Regions from separate parts of the Pseudomonas sp. PSE1(2024) genome, predicted to be linked through region 1. Evidence: predicted binding sites of a transcription regulator. Region 1 holds the regulator's gene; each other region holds the start of a gene.

Region 1 (5,405 bases):
GCGAGCTGATCGGCCACGAAGAAGTGCAGCAATTGATGCAATTGCTGGCCAAGAGCTCGCCGAAACTGGCTGAAGAGCTGGTGCCGGGCGTGGTCACGCTGTCGCAGTTGCTCAAAGTATTGCAGGCGTTGCTGGCCGAACATGTGCCGGTGCGCGATATCCGCAGCATTGCCGAAGCCATCGCCAACAATGCCGCCAAGAGTCAAGATACCGCCGCTTTGGTGGCCGCTGTGCGGGTCGGCGTATCCCGCGCCATCGTCCAAAGCATTGTAGGGACTGAGTCGGAGCTGCCAGTTATCACGCTGGAGCCAAGGTTGGAACAAATATTGCTCAATAGTCTGCAGAAGGCAGGACAAGGCTCGGAAGAGGGCGTTCTGCTGGAGCCGAGCATGGCCGAGAAGCTGCAGCGTTCGCTGATCGAAGCGGCGCAGCGCCAGGAAATGCAAGGTCAGCCGGTGATCCTGTTGGTAGCAGGCCCGGTTCGCGCGATGCTCTCGCGCTTTGGTCGCCTGGCAGTTCCCGGACTGCATGTGCTGGCCTACCAGGAAATTCCGGACAACAAGCAAGTGACCATCGTTGCGACAGTAGGGCCCAACGGCTGAGGTAGTGGTTTATGCAAGTTAAGCGTTTTTTCGCCGCCGATATGCGTCAGGCCATGAAGCTGGTTCGTGATGAGCTGGGCGCTGATGCCGCCATCATTGGCAACCGCCGCATCGCCGGCGGCGTCGAGCTGACGGCGGCGCTCGATTACAAACTGTCGGCGCTGGCCCCGCGTGTTCCGAACATGGAACTCGAGGATGAGCTGCGCAAGACCCAGTCGCGCATCGTCACCGCCCAGGCCGAGCTGAGCCTGCGTGGCGAAGCCGACGGCAACACCAATCGCCAGTTGTTCGCCGGGCTGCCGTTGACGGCCGGCCTGCCGCTGACCGCTGCCGAACCGCTGACCGAACCGACCTACGAAGCTCCGGCCCGCCCGGCACCGGCGCCTGCACCGGTTTCCGCTGGCGTTGACCCGCGTGCTCTGGACTCGATGCGTTTCGAACTCAACAGCCTGCGCGAACTGATGGAAGTGCAACTCGGCACTCTGGCCTGGAACCAGCTGCAAGGCAGCCGTCCGGCTCAGGCCAATCTGTATCGTCGTCTGCAACGCATCGGTTTGTCCGGCCCCTTGTCCCGTGATCTGCTGTCGATGATCACCGAGATCGACGAACCGCGTCAGGCCTGGCGCATGCTGCTGGCGCACCTGGCGCGGATGATTGCTGTACCGGAAGTCGAGCCGCTGGAAGAGGGCGGTGTGATTGCCATGGTCGGTCCTGCCGGCATGGGCAAGACCACCACGCTGGCCAAGCTGGCCGCCCGCTACGTGCTCAAGTACGGCGCGCAGAACATCGCGCTGGTGAGCATGGACAGTTTCCGTATCGGCGCGCAGGAGCAGCTCAAGACGCTGGGCCGCATCCTCAATGTGTCGGTGACCCACGTCGATCCGGGCCAGTCCCTGGTGCAGGCGCTGGATCCACTGCTGCGCAAACGCGTGGTGCTGATCGATACCGCCGGCCTGCAAGCCAGCGATCCGGCCTTGCGCATGCAGCTGGAAAGTCTGGCCGGTCGTGGCATTCGCTCAAAAAATTATCTGGTGCTGGCAACCACCAGCCAGAAACAGGTTCTAACCGCCGCTTATCACAGTTACAAGCGTTGCGGGCTGGCCGGGTGCATCCTGACTAAACTGGATGAGACGGCAAGCCTTGGCGAAGTGCTGAGCCTGGCGATCAGTCACGAACTGCCGGTCGCCTACCTGACCGATGGGCCGCGTATTCCGGATGATCTGCATCTGCCGCGCCGTCATCAACTGGTCAGCCGCGCCGTCAGTGTGCAAATGCAGGAAGAACCCAGCGAAGAAGCCATGGCTGACATGTTCGCTGATATCTACCACAGTCCGACCAAGCAGGTTGGCTGAGGTAATGAACCGTTTTTGTACCTACATCGATGGTCTGCCATGCATTGTTCCGGTTGTGAACGCGCAGCCAGTAATGTGGCCTCCGTCTATGCAAGACAAGGTAAAGAAATAACATGGGCAGCATGCATCCCGTACAGGTGATCGCGGTGACCGGCGGCAAAGGTGGCGTCGGCAAGACTAATGTGTCAGTGAACTTGTCCCTGGCGCTGGCAGAGCTTGGCCGTCGGGTCATGCTGCTGGACGCCGACCTGGGGCTGGCGAACGTCGACGTTCTGCTGGGCCTCACACCCAAACGCACCCTGGCCGACGTGATCGAAGGCCGCTGCGAGCTGCGCGACGTGCTGTTGCAAGGCCCCGGCGGGATCCGCATCGTGCCGGCCGCTTCCGGCACCCAGAGCATGGTTCACCTGAGCCCGGCCCAGCATGCCGGCCTGATTCAGGCGTTCAGCGACATCGGCGACAATCTCGATGTACTGGTGATCGACACCGCTGCGGGTATTGGTGACTCGGTAGTCAGTTTCGTTCGCGCAGCGCAAGAAGTCTTGCTGGTGGTCTGCGACGAGCCGACCTCGATCACCGACGCCTACGCGCTGATCAAGCTGCTCAACCGCGATTACGGCATGAACCGCTTCCGCGTCCTGGCCAACATGGCCCAGAGCCCGCAGGAAGGTCGCAATCTGTTCGCCAAGTTGACCAAGGTCACGGATCGCTTCCTCGACGTCGCCCTACAATACGTCGGCGCGGTGCCCTACGACGAAAGCGTGCGCAAGGCGGTGCAGAAGCAGCGTGCGGTCTATGAAGCCTTCCCGCGTTCCAAGTGCGCACTGGCGTTCAAGGCGATCGCACAGAAGGTCGACACCTGGCCGCTGCCCGCCAACCCGCGCGGCCACCTCGAATTTTTCGTCGAGCGCCTCGTGCAGCAAACGGCAGGACCTGTGCTATGACCGCCAGCGGTATGAACCTTTACAAAAAGTCGGCGCGTGACGCGCAGTACGAGCTGATCGAGCGTTACGCGCCACTGGTCAAACGCATCGCCTACCACTTGCTGGCGCGATTGCCGGCCAGTGTGCAGGTCGAAGACCTGATCCAGGCCGGGATGATCGGCCTGCTTGAAGTCTCGACCAAATACGACGCCAGCAAGGGCGCCAGTTTTGAAACGTACGCGGGCATCCGGATCCGCGGTGCGATGCTCGATGAAGTCCGTAAGGGGGACTGGGCGCCACGCTCGGTTCACCGCAATACCCGTATGGTCAGCGACGCGATTCGCTCGATTGAAGCTAAAACCGGCCGTGACGCTAAAGATCACGAAGTTGCGGCCGAACTCCAATTGAGTCTCGACGATTACTACGGGATTTTGAACGACACCCTGGGCAGCCGGCTGTTCAGTTTCGACGACCTGTTGCAGGACGGCGAACACGAAGGGCTGCACGAGGATGGCGCCAGTGCTCATCTGGAGCCGTCGCGCGATCTGGAAGACGAACGTTTCCAGGCCGCGCTGGCGGACGCGATTGCCAATTTGCCGGAGCGTGAGCGACTGGTGTTGGCGCTGTACTACGACGAAGAGCTGAACCTCAAGGAAATCGGTGAAGTCCTTGGCGTCAGTGAATCGCGGGTCAGCCAGTTACACAGCCAGTGCGCGGCCCGCTTGCGGGGGCGTTTGGGGGAGTGGCGAGCGCGCTGAAGGCAGTGTGGGGACACTGCGAACGAGGCTGGTGCGGTGGTGAACGGCACCGGTCTTGCTCTGTTGTGCTCCAGACAGTCATCGAGTGTTTTGCCGGATTGATTGAAATGGCGCGTCCAGGTGCTGGACGCGTTTAAGACTGCTTGGAGGTCGAATTGAACAAAGACATGAAAATCCTCATCGTTGATGACTTCTCAACGATGCGGCGGATCATCAAGAACCTGTTGCGTGATCTCGGGTTCACCAACACCGTTGAAGCCGACGATGGCACCACTGCCATTCCGGTGCTCAACAGCGGCAGCATCGACTTTCTGGTGACCGACTGGAACATGCCCGGCATGACCGGTATCGACCTGCTGCGCCACGTGCGCGCCGATGAAAAGCTCAAGCACCTGCCAGTGCTGATGGTGACCGCTGAAGCCAAGCGCGAGCAGATCATCGAAGCGGCCCAGGCCGGCGTGAACGGCTATGTGGTCAAACCTTTCACGGCCCAGGCGTTGAAAGAAAAAATCGAGAAGATTTTCGAACGCATCGGCTGATGAACGCGCGGGGGAGCTATGGAGCATAAAGAATCTTCACAGGGCGACTTCGAGTCGACCCTGAAAAAACACGCGGTCGAACTGGTCGAAAGCCTTGAAAAGGGCAGGTTCGGCGACGCTGTGCAACTGATCCATGAGCTCAATCAGACCCGTGACCGTGGCCTGTACCAGGAAGTGGGCAAGCTCACGCGTGAACTGCACAGTGCGATCGTCAATTTCCAGATCGATCCGCACATGCCGCAGGCTGAGGAAGTGTCGCAAATCACCGACGCTACCGAGCGCCTGGGCTACGTGGTCAAACTGACCGAAGCTGCCGCCAACCGCACCATGGATCTGGTGGAAAGCGCGACCCCTGTGGTCAATGGCCTGGCTGACGAAGCCCAGGCCTTGAGCGCCGATTGGGGCCGCTTCATGCGCCGTGAGGTCGGGGCTGAAGAGTTCCGTGAACTGGCGCGCCGGGTCGACGGTTTTCTGGCACGCAGCAGCGCGGACAACCGCGCGGTGTCGAGCAATCTGAACGACATTCTGCTCGCCCAGGATTACCAGGACCTCACCGGTCAGGTGATCAAGCGCGTGACCCAATTGGTCACCGAAGTCGAAAGCAACCTGCTCAAGCTCGTGCTCATGGCCAGCCAGGTGGACCGCTTTGCGGGCATCGAACATGACCGTGCGGCGATGCTTGCTGAAAAAGATCCACAAAAACATCTCTCGCAGGGTGAAGGTCCGCAGATTCATGCCGATAAACGAGAAGACGTTGTGTCCGGTCAGGACGATGTGGACGATTTGCTATCCAGCCTTGGATTTTGAGTTTTTTTGGGTTTTGTTAGGTCGTGATGTCGGTTAATGCCGGGTCGCGCCGCGCCCCACAAGGCGCAAGACTAGGCACGAGGAGAGTGGTTTGGTTTTTCCAAATGAACGACGAGTAACGACGGATTGCGCCTTGTGGGGCGCGGCCCGGAGGGTTGGGTTTGTGAGCGCGCCATGCTGCGTTGCGAGCCTTGATAAGGAAACGACCCTTATCGGCGGCTCGCGCCTTGCCTGGCACGCTCACAAACCCAACGCGACCCGGCATTAACCGACATCACGACCTACTGTAGGAGCACCCCATTAATGAGCTTCGGCGCCGATGAAGAGATCCTTCAGGATTTCCTGGTTGAGGCCGGCGAGATTCTTGAGCAACTGTCCGAACAACTGGTCGAGCTGGAAAGCCGCCCGGATGACGCAGATCTGC
Region 2 (5,405 bases), 1.4 Mb from region 1:
CCTGCGGGTTTCGAGCCCGACGGGCTTGGCCCATGAAATGCTCCCGGTGGTGATCAGCAATTTCCTTGGCAAATACCCCAAGGTGCAACTGGAAGTGACCCTGATCAATCGCCGGGTCGACCTCATCACCGAAGGCATCGACGTGGCCCTGCGCGTGCGCGAACACGGCGATGAAGAACCGATGCTGGTGACCCGCCGCCTGCGTCAGGCGCAAATGGTGGTGGTGGCGAGCCCTTCCTTTATACAGGGCGTGGAAATCAATCATCCGCAGGACCTGAAGAACCTGCCGGTGTTGGGCGCGCTGGAAGCGGATCGCATGGTGCATGTGCGCCTGCTCGATCAGCACGGCGAGAGTTGTGATCTGGCGCTGGAAGCACGGCTGGGCATCGACGATTTCATCGTGCGCAAGGCCTGTGTGCTGGCCGGCCAGGGGTTCACCCTGTTGCCGATGATGTATTGCGAAGCGGAGCTGAACAAAGGCACGCTGGTGCAGTTGCTGCCGGACTGGTCACTGCCCGGCGGCTGGCTGCAAGCGGTGTATCCGCACCGGCGTGGGGTGATGCCGGCGGTGCGCGCATGGATCGATCATCTGGTCGAATCGTTCAATGCCTGTGGAGAGCGGCTGTTATGAAACAAGGGAAGATGAACGAGCAGGATGTCGCGGATTTCTGTCTGGCCCTGCCCGGCGCCCGGGAAGACTACAAATGGGGTGGCGTGCGGGTGTTTTCGATTGCCGGCAACAAGATGTTTGCCTTGCAGGGTTTGCGCGGTGATTCGCTGGCGTTCAAGGTCGACAAGGACCTGTTTCTCGGTCATTGCGACCGTCCGGGCATTCACCCGGCACCGTATCTGGCCCGGGCGCAATGGATCATCATGCACCCGCCCTACCCGCTGGGCACCGAGGAGCTGCAAGGGTTGCTGCAGCGCTCCCATCAACTGGTGGTGAGCAAGCTGCCCAAGCGCGTGCAGGTCGGACTGCTGCTCTAGAACAGCGCCAGCAGGTTCGAACCGAGAAACAACTGATCGATCCAGAACACCTGGTGCAACGCCACGATCATCCAGAACAGAATCTGAAAAGACACCTTGCGCGTCTTGTGCCGGAAAACCTGTTGAGCGATCAACGCGCCCGGCCAGCCGCCGGCCAGTTCCACCGCGTGCAGGATGTTTTCCGGTGTGCGCCAGGCGTCGGCGCGGGCCTTGCGCTTGTCCGCCCAGTACAGGAAAAACGCCAGCACGCTGACCAGCCCGTAAGCCGTCAGCGGTACCAGGGAAATCCCGCGCAGCCACATCGATAACGAGCCGGACAACGGCAACGCGCAGACGATCAGCAGCACCACCAGCTTCAATTTCAGATGCTGAATATTGCCACCGGAAGGCCCGCGATCCGGGCGGCGTGCGCGGGAATCACTCATGGCTGGGCGGCCGTCCAGTCGATCCAGCCGAACTGCCAGGTCGCCAGGATCACCAGACCAAAGACGATTCGGTACCAGGCGAACGCCGCGTAGCTGTGGCTGCCGATGAACTTGAGCAGCCCGCGCACCGCGATCATGGCGAAGATGAACGCCGTGACGAAACCGATGGCGAACACCGGGAAGTCTGCCGGAACGAACAGGTCGCGATACTTGTAGCCCGAATACACCGCCGCACCGATCATGGTCGGCATCGCCAGGAAGAACGAGAACTCGGTGGCGGTCTTGCGCGACAGACCGAACAACAGGCCGCCGATGATGGTCGAGCCGGAACGCGAAGTGCCGGGAATCATCGCCAGACACTGGGCGAAGCCGATCTTCAGCGCATCCGTCCAGCGAATCTCGTCGACCGTTTCGGCGTGCACTTCATGCTGACGCTGCTCGGCCCACAACATCACGATGCCGCCCACCACCAGCGCGGCGGCCACGGTGATCGGGTTGAACAGGTAATGGTGAATCAGATCCGCGAAGATCACGCCCAGCACCACGGCGGGCAGGAAGGCGATCAGCAGGTTGGCGGTAAAACGCCGCGCACTCGGCTGGGTCGGCAAGCCGATGACCACGTCGAGGATCTTGCGGCGGAATTCCCAGACCACAGCGAGAATCGCGCCAAGCTGGATGATGATGTTGAACGCCATGGCCCGCTCGCCTCCGAAATCGAGCAGGTCGGCAACAATGATCTGGTGTCCGGTACTGGAAATGGGCAAAAACTCCGTCAGCCCCTCTACAACTCCTAGAATCAATGCCTGCAAGGCGGTCCAAAGATCCATCAATCCCCCAAAGAGCGATGCCCGGCGGCATGCCCCGATAGTATTTTTTTACGTTCACTGCGTTCAGCGTAGCTGGTTAAAGCTGTACCGATTCCGCACGCACAGGATCCACACGAAACAGTCAAAATTCCGTGAAAAATCAATTTGGATTCAGGTTTTCACGCGCGGCGCCGAAATCCTAACAGACAAGCCGTAATAGCGCTGCCGCGTTATACGACTTGGGTCGCGTATGCCCGGCTACCGAAACGTGGTTGGATGCTGGCGGTGGTTTATTACAAGAAAAAGAATCCGGAGTGACAGCGTTATGAACAGCTTGCGCAGTGTGTCGATCAGCCGACGCTTGTGGCTCATCTTGATTGTGGCAGTGGTCATGCTGCTGACCTTGGGCGTGTTGATGCTCAAGCAGATCCACGATGACCTTTACCACGCCAAGGCCCAGAAAACCCAGCATGTGGTGCAGACCGCCAGCGGTTTGCTGACTTACTACCAGGGCCTCGAAGCTGCGGGGACCCTGACCCGCGATGTGGCGCAGAAACAGGCGCTGACCGCGATCCGTGGCCTGCGCTATGACCAGAACGATTACTTCTGGATCAACGACCTCACACCCGTGATGGTCATGCACCCGACCAATCCCAAGCTTGAAGGCCAGAACCTCTCGGCGATCCGCGACCCGGACGGTTTTGCGGTGTTCAACGAAATGGTCGCCATCGCCAAAGCCAAGGGCGCCGGCATGGTCGATTATCGCTGGCCCAAACCCGGCGCCAGTGAGCCGGTGGCCAAGACTTCCTACGTGAAACTGTTCGAGCCGTGGGGCTGGGTCATCGGTTCTGGCGTTTACGTCGACGACGTGCAGGCCGAGTTCCAGGGTCAGGTGATCAAGGCGTCGGTAGTCGGGCTGGTCATCGCGGTGATCATGGCGCTGCTGGTGATCCTGATTGCCCGCAGCATCGTCCGTCCGTTGCAGGAAACCGTGAACGCCATGGCCAACATCGCCAGCGGCGAAAGCGATCTGACCCGCAGCCTCGATACTCACGGCCAGGACGAAGTCACTCAGTTGGCCCATCACTTCAACGCCTTCACCGCCAAACTGCGCCGGGTGATCGGTGACTTGCAGGTGTCCGCCAGTGCCTTGGGCCAATCGTCCAGCGAACTGGGCAACGATGCGACTCAGGCCCAGCAGCGCAGCCAGCAGCAATCGCAGCAGATGGAACTGGTGGCCACCGCCGTCAACGAAGTGACCTACGGCGTGCAAGACGTGGCGAAGAACGCCGAACACGCCGCCAGCGAAATGCGTGACGCCGAAGCCCAGGCCCAGCAGGGCCAGATCAACATTGACGGCAGTCTGCAACAGATCGACAAGCTCTCCGGCACCATCGATCAAGCGGTGGAAGTCATCCGCACGCTGGCGACTGAAAGCACGCAGATCGGCAGCGTGCTGGAAGTGATCCGCTCGATTGCCGAGCAGACCAACCTGCTGGCCCTCAACGCCGCGATTGAAGCGGCTCGCGCCGGCGAACAGGGTCGCGGGTTTGCGGTGGTCGCCGACGAGGTGCGTTTGCTGGCGCAGCGCACGCAGAAGTCCACGGCGGAAATCCAGACGATGATCGAACGTCTGCAAAACCATTCCGAAGCCGCCGTGAAGGTCATCGGCGACAGTAGCAAGGCCTCGCAACTGACCATCGAACAGGCCGGTCTTGCCAGTGCCAGCCTGAATGCCATCGGCCAGGCCCTGCGTAACCTCAATGGCCTGAACGCCTCGATTGCCAGCGCAACGCTGCAACAGGCGCACGTGGTCGAAGACATCAATCAGAACGTCACCCAGGCGGCGGGGTTGTCCCACAGCACCGCACTGGCGGCCGAGCAATCGAGCGTGGCCAGCGTGCGTCTGGGCCAACTCAGCGAGCAACTGAACGGTTTGCTGCGTCAGTTCAGAGTCTGATCGCCCTTGCAGGTGGGAACTCGTTTCCCACCTGTTTTTCGGTACAATCCGCTCCCTCTTTTATTCCCCCCAAGGATCCTGCATGTCCGGGCTTGAACTGTTTGCGGCCGCCCTCGGCGTAATCGCCGTGTGGCTCACGGTCAAACAGAATCCGTGGTGCTGGCCGATCGGGCTGGTCATGGTGTCGCTCTACACCTGGGTGTTCTTCGAAGTGAAGCTGTATTCGGACATGCTGCTGCAAGTCGTTTATGCCGGGCTGCAAATCTATGGCTGGTGGCAATGGACGCGGGCCGGGACGATGCATGACGGGCGCGAGGTCAGCCGGCTCGACAATCGCTCGATTGCGCAAGGGCTGGCCATCGGCGCGGTGGGCAGTCTGCTGCTGGGCGCGGCCATGGCTCACTGGACGGACGCTGCGCAACCGTGGCTCGACGCGGCGCTGACCGGTTTCAGTCTGGTCGCGCAATTCTGGATGGCCCACAAACGTCTGCAATGCTGGGCGTTGTGGTTCGTGCTGGATGTGATCTTCGTCGGGCTGTTTCTCTATAAAGGGCTTTACCTCACGGCGGCGCTGTATGCCCTGTTCACCCTGATCGCAGTGCAAGGCTGGCGCGAATGGCGTGCCGATCCGGCGTTGCAACGATGAAAGTGATTGTCCTGACCGGCCCCGAGTCGACGGGCAAGAGCTGGCTGGCGGCCGGAATCCAACAGCAGTTCGGCGGTTTGCGGGTGGACGAATATGTGCGCTGGTTCATCGAGCAGAAACGTCGCGATACGTGCCTGGCCGATATTCCCGAGATCGCGCGCGGCCAGTTGCAATGGGAAGACGCGGCACGCGCGCAGCAGCCGCGACTGCTGATTCTCGATACGCATCTGTTGAGCAATATCCTGTGGAGCCAGACCCTGTTCGGCGACTGCCCGTCCTGGCTGGAATCCGAATTGCTGGCCCGTCATTACGACCTGCACCTGCTGCTCTCCCCCGAGCAGATCGAGTGGACGGACGATGGTCAGCGTTGCCAGCCCGACTTGAGCGAACGGCTTGCGTTCTATCAGGCAACCCGAACCTGGCTGGAAACCCATCACCAGCCTTTGCAGATCATTCAGGGCAGTTGGGCGGATCGCCAGCAGCAAGCCTTCGACGCGGTTCGCGCCCTGCTCGCGGACTGACCCGGTTTTCGGGGCGTTTGCCCCGTCGTATCCCCCTGCTTTGGGGCCAAAGTGTCCGTT
Region 3 (5,405 bases), 2.8 Mb from region 1:
ATCGGCTGACCCGCCTCATTCGCGAGCAAGCTCGCTCCCACAATGTTTTGTGTTTATCGAAAGATCTGTTTCCTACTGTATCTGCCCCCCGCTTTCCCCACCTTCGCTTACAAACGCCCCGCTCCTCGACACAGACGCGATACACCGCCACCGCTTAATGGCCACACCCGAGCACACCTGCTCCGGCTTGATCGCCCTTAACGTGTGGTTGCGCTGTGCAACCGAAGGAGAATGCAATGTCCCGTACTTCGAAAATCGGCAAAAACTCCCTTGGCCTGGTCGGTGCCGTACTGGCCGGCGGCCTGATGCTGTCCGGCTCGGTGTTCGCCGCACAACCGCTGGCCCAGGGTTATATGGTCGCTTCGGCCGAGACCTCGGTGAAAACCCCGGAAGGCAAATGCGGTGAAGGCAAATGCGGCGATGCGTCGATGGCCAAGACCGACACCGATGGCGACGGCAAGGTCTCGCGCGCCGAATTTCTGAAGGTCGCGCCGAAGTCCGACTTCGACAAGATCGACACCAACCACGACGGCTTCATCGACGAGCAAGAGGCGTACAACAACGTCAAAGCCAACTTCGAAGCCAATGGCAAGAAAATGCCGAAAGGCCTGTTCGAACACCTGAAAGACCAGGACGGTGCCTGATTTTTCAGACGCCCGACAAAACAAAGCCGCGCTTTCCCTGATGAGAAGCGCGGCTTTTTCACGCCTGCATGATTACAGCTGGAAGCGCCGCACCATGCCTTGCAGGGCGTTGGCCAGTTGCGACAGCTCATGGCTCGACGCGTTGGTTTGATCGGCACCCGCCGCCGAGCGCACCGACAGATCGCGAATGTTCACCAAATTGCGGTCCACTTCCCGCGCCACCTGCGCCTGTTCTTCGGCGGCGCTGGCGATCACCAGATTGCGTTCGTGGATTTCGTGGACCGAGGCCGTGATCGTCTGCAACGCTTCACCGGCCCGCTCGGCCAGCACCAACGTGGTGGCCGCCCGCGAGGCACTGGCCTGCATCGACTCCAGCGCCAGGCTCGACCCGCTGCGCATGCCCTGCACCATCTGCTCGATTTCCTGGGTCGATTGCTGCGTGCGATAAGCCAGTGCCCGGACTTCGTCGGCGACCACGGCAAACCCGCGTCCACTCTCCCCGGCCCGGGCCGCTTCGATGGCAGCGTTGAGCGCCAGCAGGTTGGTCTGTTCGGCAATCGCCCGGATCACGTCCAGCACTTTGCCGATGTCCTGCGACTGATTGGCCAGTGATTGCACCAGCTCGCCGGTGTGTTCGACTTCGCTGGCCAGAGCGTTGATGGCGCCGGCGGTTTCGCTGACCCGCTCTTGGCCCAACTGTGCCGACTCGCTGGACTGGCGGGTGGCGTCGGACGTCGACACCGCGTTGCGGGCGACTTCTTCGACCGCCGTGGTCATCTCGTTGACGGCGGTGGCGGCCTGTTCGATTTCGTTGTTCTGCTGTTGCAGCCCTTGCGTGCTGTCGTGGGTGACCGCGCTGAGTTCGTCGGAAGCGGTCGCCAGTTGCGTGGCCGAGCCGCTGATGCCCTGCAGGGTTTCGCGCAGGTTCTGCTGCATGGTCGCCAACGCCTTGAGCAAGCGGCTGACTTCATCGTTGCCGTGGGTTTCGATCGGACGGGTCAGATCGCCTCTGGCAACGTGTTCAGCAGCGTCGACGGCGGCGCTCAAGGGGCGAACGATGCTGCGGGTCAGCAACATGGCCAAAGCCACAGTGGCCAGCGCCGCCAGCGCGATGAACAGGGTCACGATGGTGCGCGAGGTTTCGTAGTGGGCGGCAGAGTTCTGGCTTTCGGCGGCGACCTGGCGGGCGAACAGGTCGGCCAGGTCATTGAGTTGTTTGCCGGAGCCGTCGACCACGGTTTTCATGTCGACCAGCAGCAGCTTGGTCAGCTCATCGCGCTTGCCTTGTTCGGCGAGGGTGAACGACTGGGCGATGCCGGTGCGGTAGGCAGCAAAGGTTTTCTTGAACTGATCGTACAACTGCTGCCCTTCCGGGGTTGTTACCAGCCGGTCGTAGGCGGCGATTTTTTCGCTCAGCTCCTTGTCGCGGGTGTCCATCTGGCTGCGGTACGTGGCGATGTTGGCCGGATCCTGATCCAGCGCCATGCGCAGGGAAATGGTGCGGATGCGCAACATGATCTCGCGAATCTCGTCGCCGCCGCGAATGCTCGGCAGCCACTGTGTCTCCACCGCCACTTCACTGTCGCGGATGCTCGACATCTGCCCCAGCGCAAACACCCCGAGCAACGCCACCAGCACCGCGATCAGGGCAAAGCCCAGGGCGGCACGGGGAGCAATATTCAACTGACGAAGCAACATGACGAACGCCCTTTTTCTTGTATTGGCCGGATGCAAGGGGCGATCGATGGCAGGCCCCTTTAGTTAGCGGGCTATCGGCAAGTTGTATGACGACTTGAATGAAACATTTCCGGAGGGCAAAAAAAATCCCCGTATCTTTCGATACGAGGATTTTTAATATGGTCGGGGTAAGGGGATTCGAACTCCTGACATCCTGCTCCCAAAGCAGGCGCGCTACCGGACTGCGCTATACCCCGGTAAAAAAAAGGCGATCTTTCAAAGATCGCCTTCTTCGATCAGCGCTTTTGGCCTCTGATCTTAAGATTCGATCCCAGTGTTACCTGGTTTCAAAAATGGTGGGTCGTGTGGGATTCGAACCTACGACCAATTGGTTAAAAGCCAACTGCTCTACCAACTGAGCTAACGACCCAAAAATGGTCGGGGTAAGGGGATTCGAACTCCTGACATCCTGCTCCCAAAGCAGGCGCGCTACCGGACTGCGCTATACCCCGGTTTGAAATTGGCTCCGTGACCAGGACTCGAACCTGGGACCCAATGATTAACAGTCATTTGCTCTACCGACTGAGCTATCACGGAACTACATATTTCAATTTACAACGGTGAAACTTGCAGCTTCTCGACATCGTTTTCGCATCGCTGCGTTCGTGTGCCTGAGGCGCGCTATTCTACAACCTAGAACACCTCTGTCAACCCCCTAAATTGCTTTCAAGTTAATGATTTGCAACTTATTTCAGATTTCTGCCCAGTAAGCTGAAACCGTGTTGGTGACTGACTGCGGGGCGCACTTTACAAGCCTTTTCCTTTGAGTTCAACAGCCTGGCGAAAAAAAAGGCCTCGCAGTGCGAGGCCTTCATTACTTCATCACCGTCGAGCGTCAGTTGAACGTGATCTCGTCGTTCTCCACGACGCCGGTCGCGGTCTCGCCCGGCAGGAAACGTCCCGACAGGATCAACTGCGCCAACGGGTTCTCAATCCAGCGCTGGATCGCCCGCTTCAGCGGCCGTGCGCCATAGACCGGGTCGTAGCCGACGGCAATCAGCTTGTCCATCGCTTCCGGGCTCAGCTCCAGCTTCAGCTCGCGCTCGGCCAGACGGCTGCGCAGACGGCCCAGCTGGATCTCGGTAATGCCCGCGATCTGATCCCGCGCCAATGGCTCGAAGATCACCACTTCGTCGACCCGGTTGATGAACTCCGGACGGAAGTGGGTGGAAATCGCATCCATCACCGCTGCCCGTTGCGCTTCACGATCGCCTACCAGTTCCTGGATCTGCATCGAACCCAGGTTGGAGGTCATGACGATCACGGTATTGCGGAAATCCACCGTACGGCCGTGGCTGTCGGTCAAGCGTCCATCCTCCAGCACCTGCAGCAGGATGTTGAACACATCCGGGTGCGCCTTCTCGACTTCGTCCAGCAGGATTACCGAGTAAGGCTTGCGCCGTACCGCTTCGGTCAGATAACCGCCCTCTTCATAGCCGACGTAGCCCGGTGGCGCACCGATCAGCCGTGCCACGGAATGTTTCTCCATGAACTCGGACATGTCGATCCGCACCATCGCCTCTTCCGTATCGAAGAGGAATTCGGCCAGCGCCTTGCACAGCTCGGTTTTACCGACACCGGTCGGGCCGAGGAACATGAACGAGCCGCTCGGGCGATTCGGGTCGGACAACCCGGCACGGGAACGCCGCACCGCGTTGGCCACTGCAACCACCGCTTCGTCCTGGCCGATCACGCGTTGATGCAACAGGCTTTCCATCTTCATCAGCTTGTCGCGCTCGCCTTCGAGCATTTTCGACACCGGAATACCGGTCCACTTCGAAACGACTTCGGCGATTTCCTCTTCAGTCACCTTGCTGCGCAGCAGCTGGTTTTCGCTCTTGCCGTGCTGGTCGACCATTTGCAGGCTGCGCTCCAGATCCGGGATCACCCCGTACTGCAACTCGGCCATGCGGTTCAGGTCGCCTTTACGACGCGCGGCTTCCAGTTCCTGACGGGACTGTTCGATCTTTTGCTGAATCTGCGCAGAACCCTGCACCTCGGCTTTTTCCGAGTTCCAGATTTCTTCCAGATCCGAATACTCACGCTCGTGACGGACGATTTCTTCCTGGAGTTTTTCCAGGCGCTTGATCGCCGCTTCGTCGCTTTCTTTCTTCAGCGCCTGGGATTCGACTTTCAGTTGAATCAGGCGCCGCTCCAGACGATCCAGCACTTCCGGCTTGGAGTCGATCTCCATGCGGATGCGGCTGGCCGCTTCGTCGATCAGGTCGATCGCCTTGTCCGGCAGTTGCCGGTCAGTGATGTAGCGATGGCTGAGCTTGGCCGCCGCGATGATCGCGCCGTCAGTGATCGCCACCTTGTGGTGAACCTCGTAACGCTCTTTGAGGCCACGCAGGATCGCGATGGTGTCTTCTTCGCTCGGTTCGTCCACCAGCACTTTCTGGAAGCGCCGCTCGAGGGCCGCGTCCTTCTCTATATATTGGCGGTACTCGTTGAGCGTGGTGGCGCCGACGCAATGCAGTTCACCACGGGCCAGGGCCGGTTTGAGCATGTTGCCGGCGTCCATCGAGCCCTCGCCCTTGCCGGCGCCGACCATGGTGTGCAGTTCGTCGATGAACAGAATGATCTGCCCTTCCTGCTTCGACAGCTCGTTGAGCAGCGCTTTCAGGCGCTCTTCGAACTCGCCGCGATATTTGGCGCCGGCAATCAGCGCACCCATATCGAGGGACAGCAGACGCTTGCCGCGCAGGCCATCCGGCACTTCGCCGTTGATGATGCGCTGGGCCAGACCTTCGGCAATCGCGGTTTTACCCACGCCTGGCTCGCCGATCAGCACCGGGTTGTTCTTGGTGCGGCGTTGCAGAACCTGAATGGTGCGACGGATTTCATCGTCACGGCCGATCACCGGGTCAAGCTTGCCTTCTTCGGCGCGCTTGGTCAGGTCGACGGTGTACTTATCCAGTGCCTGACGCGACTCTTCGTGGTTGGCGTCGTTAACGGCTTCGCCACCGCGCAGGTTGTTGATCGCATTCTCCAGCGCCTTTTTGCTCACACCCTGGCCGAGCA
Region 4 (5,405 bases), 1.3 Mb from region 1:
TCTGGGTGCTGAGGCTGTTGATGTGGCTGACCGAACCGGCCATCTCGTCGAGGCCACTGTTGACTCGCGCCGTGGCATCGGCGGCCGACTGGCAGCTGGCCTGGGTGTTTTCCATGGCGCTGACCGACGAGCTCACGCCCTGGGTCAGACGGGTCAACATTTCGTTGATTTCGGAGGTGCTGGCCTGGGTGCGGGCGGCGAGGGCTCGTACTTCGTCCGCTACCACGGCAAAACCGCGACCCTGTTCACCGGCGCGGGCCGCTTCGATGGCCGCGTTGAGCGCCAGCAGGTTGGTCTGGCCGGCAATGGCGCCGATCACGCCGAGGATTTCGGTGATGCGCTGGGCGTCCTGCTGCATGCTTTCGACTTTGTGGGTGGCGCTGGCCACTTCGTCGATCAACGCCACCACGCTGCCGGACGCTTCACCGACCACAATGCGGGAACGGTCGGCGTTTTCATTGGCGCGCTGGGTGAAAGCGGCGGTTTCGGCGGCATTTTGCGCGACGCTTTCGGCGGTCGAGCTCATTTCGTTGATCGCGGTAACGGTCTGGTCGGTTTCCGAAGCGTGGCGCAGCAGAATCTGGCTGGTGTGCGCCGAGGTGCGTTGCAGGTTGTCGAGGCTCGAAGCCATGGCGCCGGTGGCCTGGGTGACCTCGCCGATCATGTTCTGCAGGTAGGCGATGAAGGTGTTGACCGAATGCCCGATGGCACCGAGTTCATCTTCAGCGCGAATGGTGATGCGCCGGGTCAGGTCGGCATCGCCGCTGGACAGCGAATCGATGTTGGCTTTCAGCGCTTTCATGCGCGAGACCAGTTGGCGGATCGCGTAGACCTGCAACAGCACCAGCAGGATCACCAGCGGAATCTGCAACAGGCTCAGGCTGCTGAGCACGTCGTCACGCTGGGCGGTGAGCATTTTGGTCGGCAGCGCGGTGGCGAGGAACCACGGGGTGCCTTCGATCGGGCGCATGAAGAACGTGCTGGCTTCCCCGTTGTTGTCGAATTCGACGCGCTGCGCCTGCTCACGGTTTTGCAGCCCGGCCTTGACCTGGCTGGCGAAGGTCGAGCCGCCGGCCAGTTCGCTGATGTTCTTCAGCACGATCGGCCCGCTGATGCGCGAGCTGTTGCTGATGATCTTGCCGTCGGCCTCGACAATCAGCATTTCGGCGTTGAGGTCTTTTTCCTTGCGCGCCACCAGATCGTTGAAGAAGCCCAGGGTCACGTCGATGGTCGAGACGCCCCAGGCGCTGCCGTTTTTCTGGATGGCCATGGCGCAGTTGGTGCGCGGTTCGGCGCTGGCGTCATCTTTATAGGCAGCGGCCCACGCGCACTGGCCGCGCGGGGTTTGCATGCCGCCCTTGTACCAGCTCTGGTCATAATAATTGGGGGCCGCGTCGCTGTTCCAGAAGGTGTTCACCGCCAGTTTGCCGGAGGCATCCCGGTGCCAGAACGTACTGAACTTGTTGCGCCCGGCCTCACGCTGGCCGGGCAGCGGCCAGATGCCGCCGCCGAATACTTTGAGTTCGCCGTATTGATCCACCAGCCCCGGCAACACCGTGTCGATGGCCGCGCTGTCGAGCAGCGGAATGGTCTGGGTGATGCTGCGCTGTTGCGCCTGGACCTTGTTCAATTCGCCCTGGATCTGCTCGGCCACTTCAGCGATGCGGTTGAGCACGACCTGTTCTTCGGTATGGCGCAGCTTGGGCGCGACCAACTGGCTGATGCCAACCACGGTCAGCACCGACAACAACAGAATGAACAGAACCAGAAACAGCGTGTAGCGAGCCTGAATGGTGCGGAATGCGGGCATGGAAACCGGTCCTTGAGCAGGGATTCTTATTGTGGGCAGGGGAAAAACAGCGCGGGTTTCCTAACGTATCGTCGGGTACTCGGGAAGCTTTAGGTACTTTCGTCCTAAAAGAGCCGATCCCGACCAAAGGAAGGTATCTGGCCTGATACACGGGAACTAACCGTCCCGAACATTAGAGCAATAAACCCACTTTCATCACCTTGTCATGAACGCTCTAGTCCCGTATTTCCGGGGCTGTTGCCGATTTGTATCGTGAATGTACAAAAATTGTAAAAAAGTGCAGAAAGGAGTTGGTGCCATTAGTTTGCCGGCCGATACTCCGGGCAACTCAAATGTGGTTCAACAAGGAATTTTTCATGTTTTCCTCGCAAGGAGCTTGCTCATGACTATCGGATATACCGGTGCCTGGCAACCCAAGGCGGGTTTGCTGGTTCGAGACACAGGCAGCTCGAGCAAACCGGTTTCTCAAAGCGTGAAGGTCAAGCAGATGCTGGCCCTGGTCGGCAACGATCCCAACGCGATCAGCATCGCGGAGATGGACAAACAGGGGCTGCACAAGAACATCAAGGGTTTCGATCCCACCAATGTTTCTGCCAAGCAGTTGGGCAGTCTCAGTGCAATGCTGCGTGGCCGGGGCCTGATTTCCGAGATCACGTCCATGACCCTGCTCAATGCCGGCGACAAGTTTGATCGCTTCGGCATACAGAAGGACCCGGATGCCAAGTTCAATGCGCTGGAGTACTTCGCAACGCAGCTGGATACCATCCAGAACAACAATCTCAAGGGCAACAAGTACGCGAATACGTTGATCCCCGAGTACAAGAAAGCCATTTATGTACTGCAGAACCTGCAGACTTATGGTCAGGGCGGGGAGCGCAAGCCTCCTACCGATCAAGGTATAAAAGCCAAGGCATGACAGACAGAGCCCGCCCAGGTAACGGGGCGGGCTCTTTCGTTTATGGGCGATTGCCGCAAGCGTGGAGTTTAGAGGGCGAGGCGATCTGCCGCTGCATATCGTCATGCAGTCGCTGCATTTGCGGGCAATGCAATATCAGCGATTTGGGCTGGAACCCCCGATGAAACAACGCCAGCCATCCAGCGCCTCGTTCATCGGGCGCCAGTCCGCTGAACACGAAACCCATCGTCGATAACCGGCGCCAGGCATTGTCGAAACCCTGCGCCAGCCTGAGCCTGATCGAAATCAGCCAATGGTCGGGCAGTTGTTGCAGCTGCTTGAGCAAACTGTCGTCCACTTCGTTGAATACCCCGTCGTATCGCCCCCAGCGCTGTTCCAGCTGCGCCGGTGCGCCGACCCAGGGCGACACGTTCACCCGCGTTCCGAACACGTCGCACATCTGCTGCATGAACTCACGGCATTCATCCGGCCAGGTCAAGGCCGGCAACGGGCGCTGATAACCATCGCCCGGGGCGTAACCCAGCACGAGCGATTCCGTCACCGCGCCGCCAAAGGGCGACGGTGCGTGATCGGGCAACACGCCGGTGTTGTGAAAACCAAGGCCGGCGGCCATTTTCTGGGTGTAGGGGTGATGGGTCATTTGCTTGATCGTGACCCCCTGATAACCCAGCGCCTGCGCATGGATCAGCAAATGCCGGCCCATTTGCGTGGCGACGTTTTGCCCACGGATCTGCGGATCTACCACGCTCAGGGCCAGTTCGGCGAGGGATGATCCTTTGTCGAGAATCAACGCGGAGTGACCTGCCACTTGACCGTTCGCCACCGCTACTAACGAGTGCCAGCGGCGGTCGGCATAGTTCTGGCTGATCATGCGGGGCAGATAAACATGCGGCTGAGCGTAATGGTCGCCATAGATCTTTCTGAACAGGTGGCTGACGGCCGGGGCGTCACTGGTGCGGTAGCCTCGCAGGGTGATCGCGTCCATCAGCAGGTCCCCTGGCCAGAGCCGTTGTAGACGCGCCGATCGAGCACGTGTTGCCGTTTGCCGGAGCGTGGATGGCGTGCCAGTTCCTGAACCTTGCAGCAGCGAATCTGCAATACCAGCAGGTGATCGGCGCTCAGTTGCCTGATCAACGGATAATCTTCGATCAAGGCACTGTGCAGCGTCTGGTCGGCTTCAGCGTTTGCCGGTGTCAGGGCGTCCGGCGCCCAGTGCAGGCGCAGGATATCCACGGCGTCATCCTGCTCGATGACCAGTTGCCAATCGTCGCTGCCGGTGATGCGCAGCACGGTCTCGCCAATCGATTGCGGCAGCAGAGTCAGAATGCCCACGCGCACCCTCTGGCTGTCGGCGCAGCGGCCCATCAGCGCGAACTTGCGCCCCGACGTGCCTGGCGGCTCTCGCCAGCACGCACGGTCGCCGACCGGGTAGCGGATCAACGGCATCAACCGGCGCGTGAGGTTGGTCATGACCAGGCGCCCGACCCGACCGCATTCTTCGATCACTTCACCGGTCTGTTCGTCGAGAATTTCCAGCACACCGTGGCCTTCGGGAGCCCGGTGTTCGCCAAGAGCGCAGTCACGATGGCTGGCACCGATGAATCCGGCGTCCACGCTGGCGTAGCCGATCGAGGCCACGCGGGCATTGGGGAACACCCGCTCAAGCCGTTGCAACTGTGCGTCAAACAGGCTTTCGCCGGCGTAGAGCAGGGCGGTGACACCCTCGAGGGCCCGGCCATTCTGCTCGAGCCACGCGGCAAAGCTCAGCAGATGGGCCGGTATACCCGCGAGCACATTGATCCGGTGCCGGTCGATCGCATCGGCGAGAAGGTTCGAGTCGATATGGCCGGTGAAGGGAAACTCGACGATCTCGGTTTCAACCTGCGCCAGCGCATCGTGGGTGAAGATGAAACTGGCATACAGGTCACCCGCAAAGAACAGGTTGGCCACCCGGTCCCCGGCGCTCAGCTGCGCGTCGAGACTGCGACCGAAGTCCGTCACCAGCGTCTGCCATTCCTCGCGCCGGAACAGTGAAAACTTGCCGGCGCTGGTGGTGCCTCCGGTCTTGAAAACCAGTGCGTCATTCAGCGGCGCCGTCAGGACAGGCCAATGGTCAAGGTCATGACTGCCTTTCCAGTATTCCACGGGGTCGATCACCGGCAGTTGTTCCAGTGATGAGATGTGCGGGGGAATGTCGGCGAAGTGGCTTGCATAAAAGCCGGAATGCCGTCGCGCCAAGGTCACCAGTTCTTGCAGTTCAAATCGTGTGTTCATGTTCGGCTCCTTGCCTGTCTGCGCAGGGAACAACGCCCCGATTGTCGATCAGCAGCGGCGTCTTGCCGCTGTGTTTGTTGCGGGTGAACCGATCGCTGGCGCAAACCTCTACCTCAACGGTCAGCAGTCCGGTGTGGATGAGCGTCGCCAGGGTCGGATAGGTCAGCAGGCGACGCTGTACATCATCGGCTTGCCGTGGGCTGCGAAAGCGCATGCGCTCCAGGCCGTCCGGGGCATGTTCGAGGATCAGCTGGAACTCGGTCTGCAGATGCTCTGCCAGTTGCGACAGGCAGATGAAGTCGGTGCCGATGCGCATCAATCTGCCGTGGCGTTGCAGCAGTTCGAAGCGCGGCGTGGGCAGCCCGCAGTCACACGCACCGGGGAGCCAGCGACCGCTGTCGCCGA

What was found. The regulator FliA, encoded in region 1, starts transcription of late flagellar genes. The targets are predictions, from matches to a motif close to CTAAAGTTTNNNNNNNNNNNGCCGNTAA.
Region 2: ABTV87_RS14190 (methyl-accepting chemotaxis protein) is a predicted target of FliA. The motif match lies at 2,389-2,416, and genes of this name have one in related genera.
Region 3: ABTV87_RS24950 (methyl-accepting chemotaxis protein) is a predicted target of FliA. The motif match lies at 2,414-2,441, and genes of this name have one in related genera.
Region 4: ABTV87_RS13945 (methyl-accepting chemotaxis protein) is a predicted target of FliA. The motif match lies at 1,876-1,903, and genes of this name have one in related genera.

Annotation. Positions count from the first base shown of each region.
Region 1 is NZ_CP158967.1:1,761,508-1,766,912, forward strand. It holds gene flhA (flagellar biosynthesis protein FlhA) at 1-602, shown strand, start outside; gene flhF (flagellar biosynthesis protein FlhF) at 614-1,954, shown strand; gene fleN (flagellar synthesis regulator FleN) at 2,068-2,898, shown strand; gene fliA (RNA polymerase sigma factor FliA) at 2,895-3,635, shown strand; gene ABTV87_RS07970 (chemotaxis response regulator CheY) at 3,803-4,174, shown strand; gene ABTV87_RS07975 (protein phosphatase CheZ) at 4,193-4,981, shown strand; gene ABTV87_RS07980 (chemotaxis protein CheA) at 5,285-5,405, shown strand, end outside.
Region 2 is NZ_CP158967.1:3,138,396-3,143,800, reverse strand. It holds gene ABTV87_RS14210 (LysR substrate-binding domain-containing protein) at 1-631, shown strand, start outside; gene ABTV87_RS14205 (MmcQ/YjbR family DNA-binding protein) at 628-987, shown strand; gene ABTV87_RS14200 (DUF1294 domain-containing protein) at 984-1,412, opposite strand; gene ABTV87_RS14195 (undecaprenyl-diphosphate phosphatase) at 1,409-2,239, opposite strand; gene ABTV87_RS14190 (methyl-accepting chemotaxis protein) at 2,544-4,178, shown strand; gene pnuC (nicotinamide riboside transporter PnuC) at 4,261-4,824, shown strand; gene ABTV87_RS14180 (AAA family ATPase) at 4,821-5,345, shown strand.
Region 3 is NZ_CP158967.1:5,485,392-5,490,796, forward strand. It holds gene ABTV87_RS24945 (HvfA family oxazolone/thioamide-modified RiPP metallophore) at 237-644, shown strand; gene ABTV87_RS24950 (methyl-accepting chemotaxis protein) at 717-2,342, opposite strand; tRNA gene ABTV87_RS24955 (tRNA-Pro) at 2,502-2,578, opposite strand; tRNA gene ABTV87_RS24960 (tRNA-Lys) at 2,676-2,751, opposite strand; tRNA gene ABTV87_RS24965 (tRNA-Pro) at 2,757-2,833, opposite strand; tRNA gene ABTV87_RS24970 (tRNA-Asn) at 2,843-2,918, opposite strand; gene clpB (ATP-dependent chaperone ClpB) at 3,217-5,405, opposite strand, start outside.
Region 4 is NZ_CP158967.1:3,086,005-3,091,409, forward strand. It holds gene ABTV87_RS13945 (methyl-accepting chemotaxis protein) at 1-1,810, opposite strand, end outside; gene ABTV87_RS13950 (hypothetical protein) at 2,193-2,726, shown strand; gene ABTV87_RS13955 (GNAT family N-acetyltransferase) at 2,767-3,711, opposite strand; gene ABTV87_RS13960 (phenylacetate--CoA ligase family protein) at 3,711-5,000, opposite strand; gene ABTV87_RS13965 (aldehyde dehydrogenase family protein) at 4,984-5,405, opposite strand, start outside.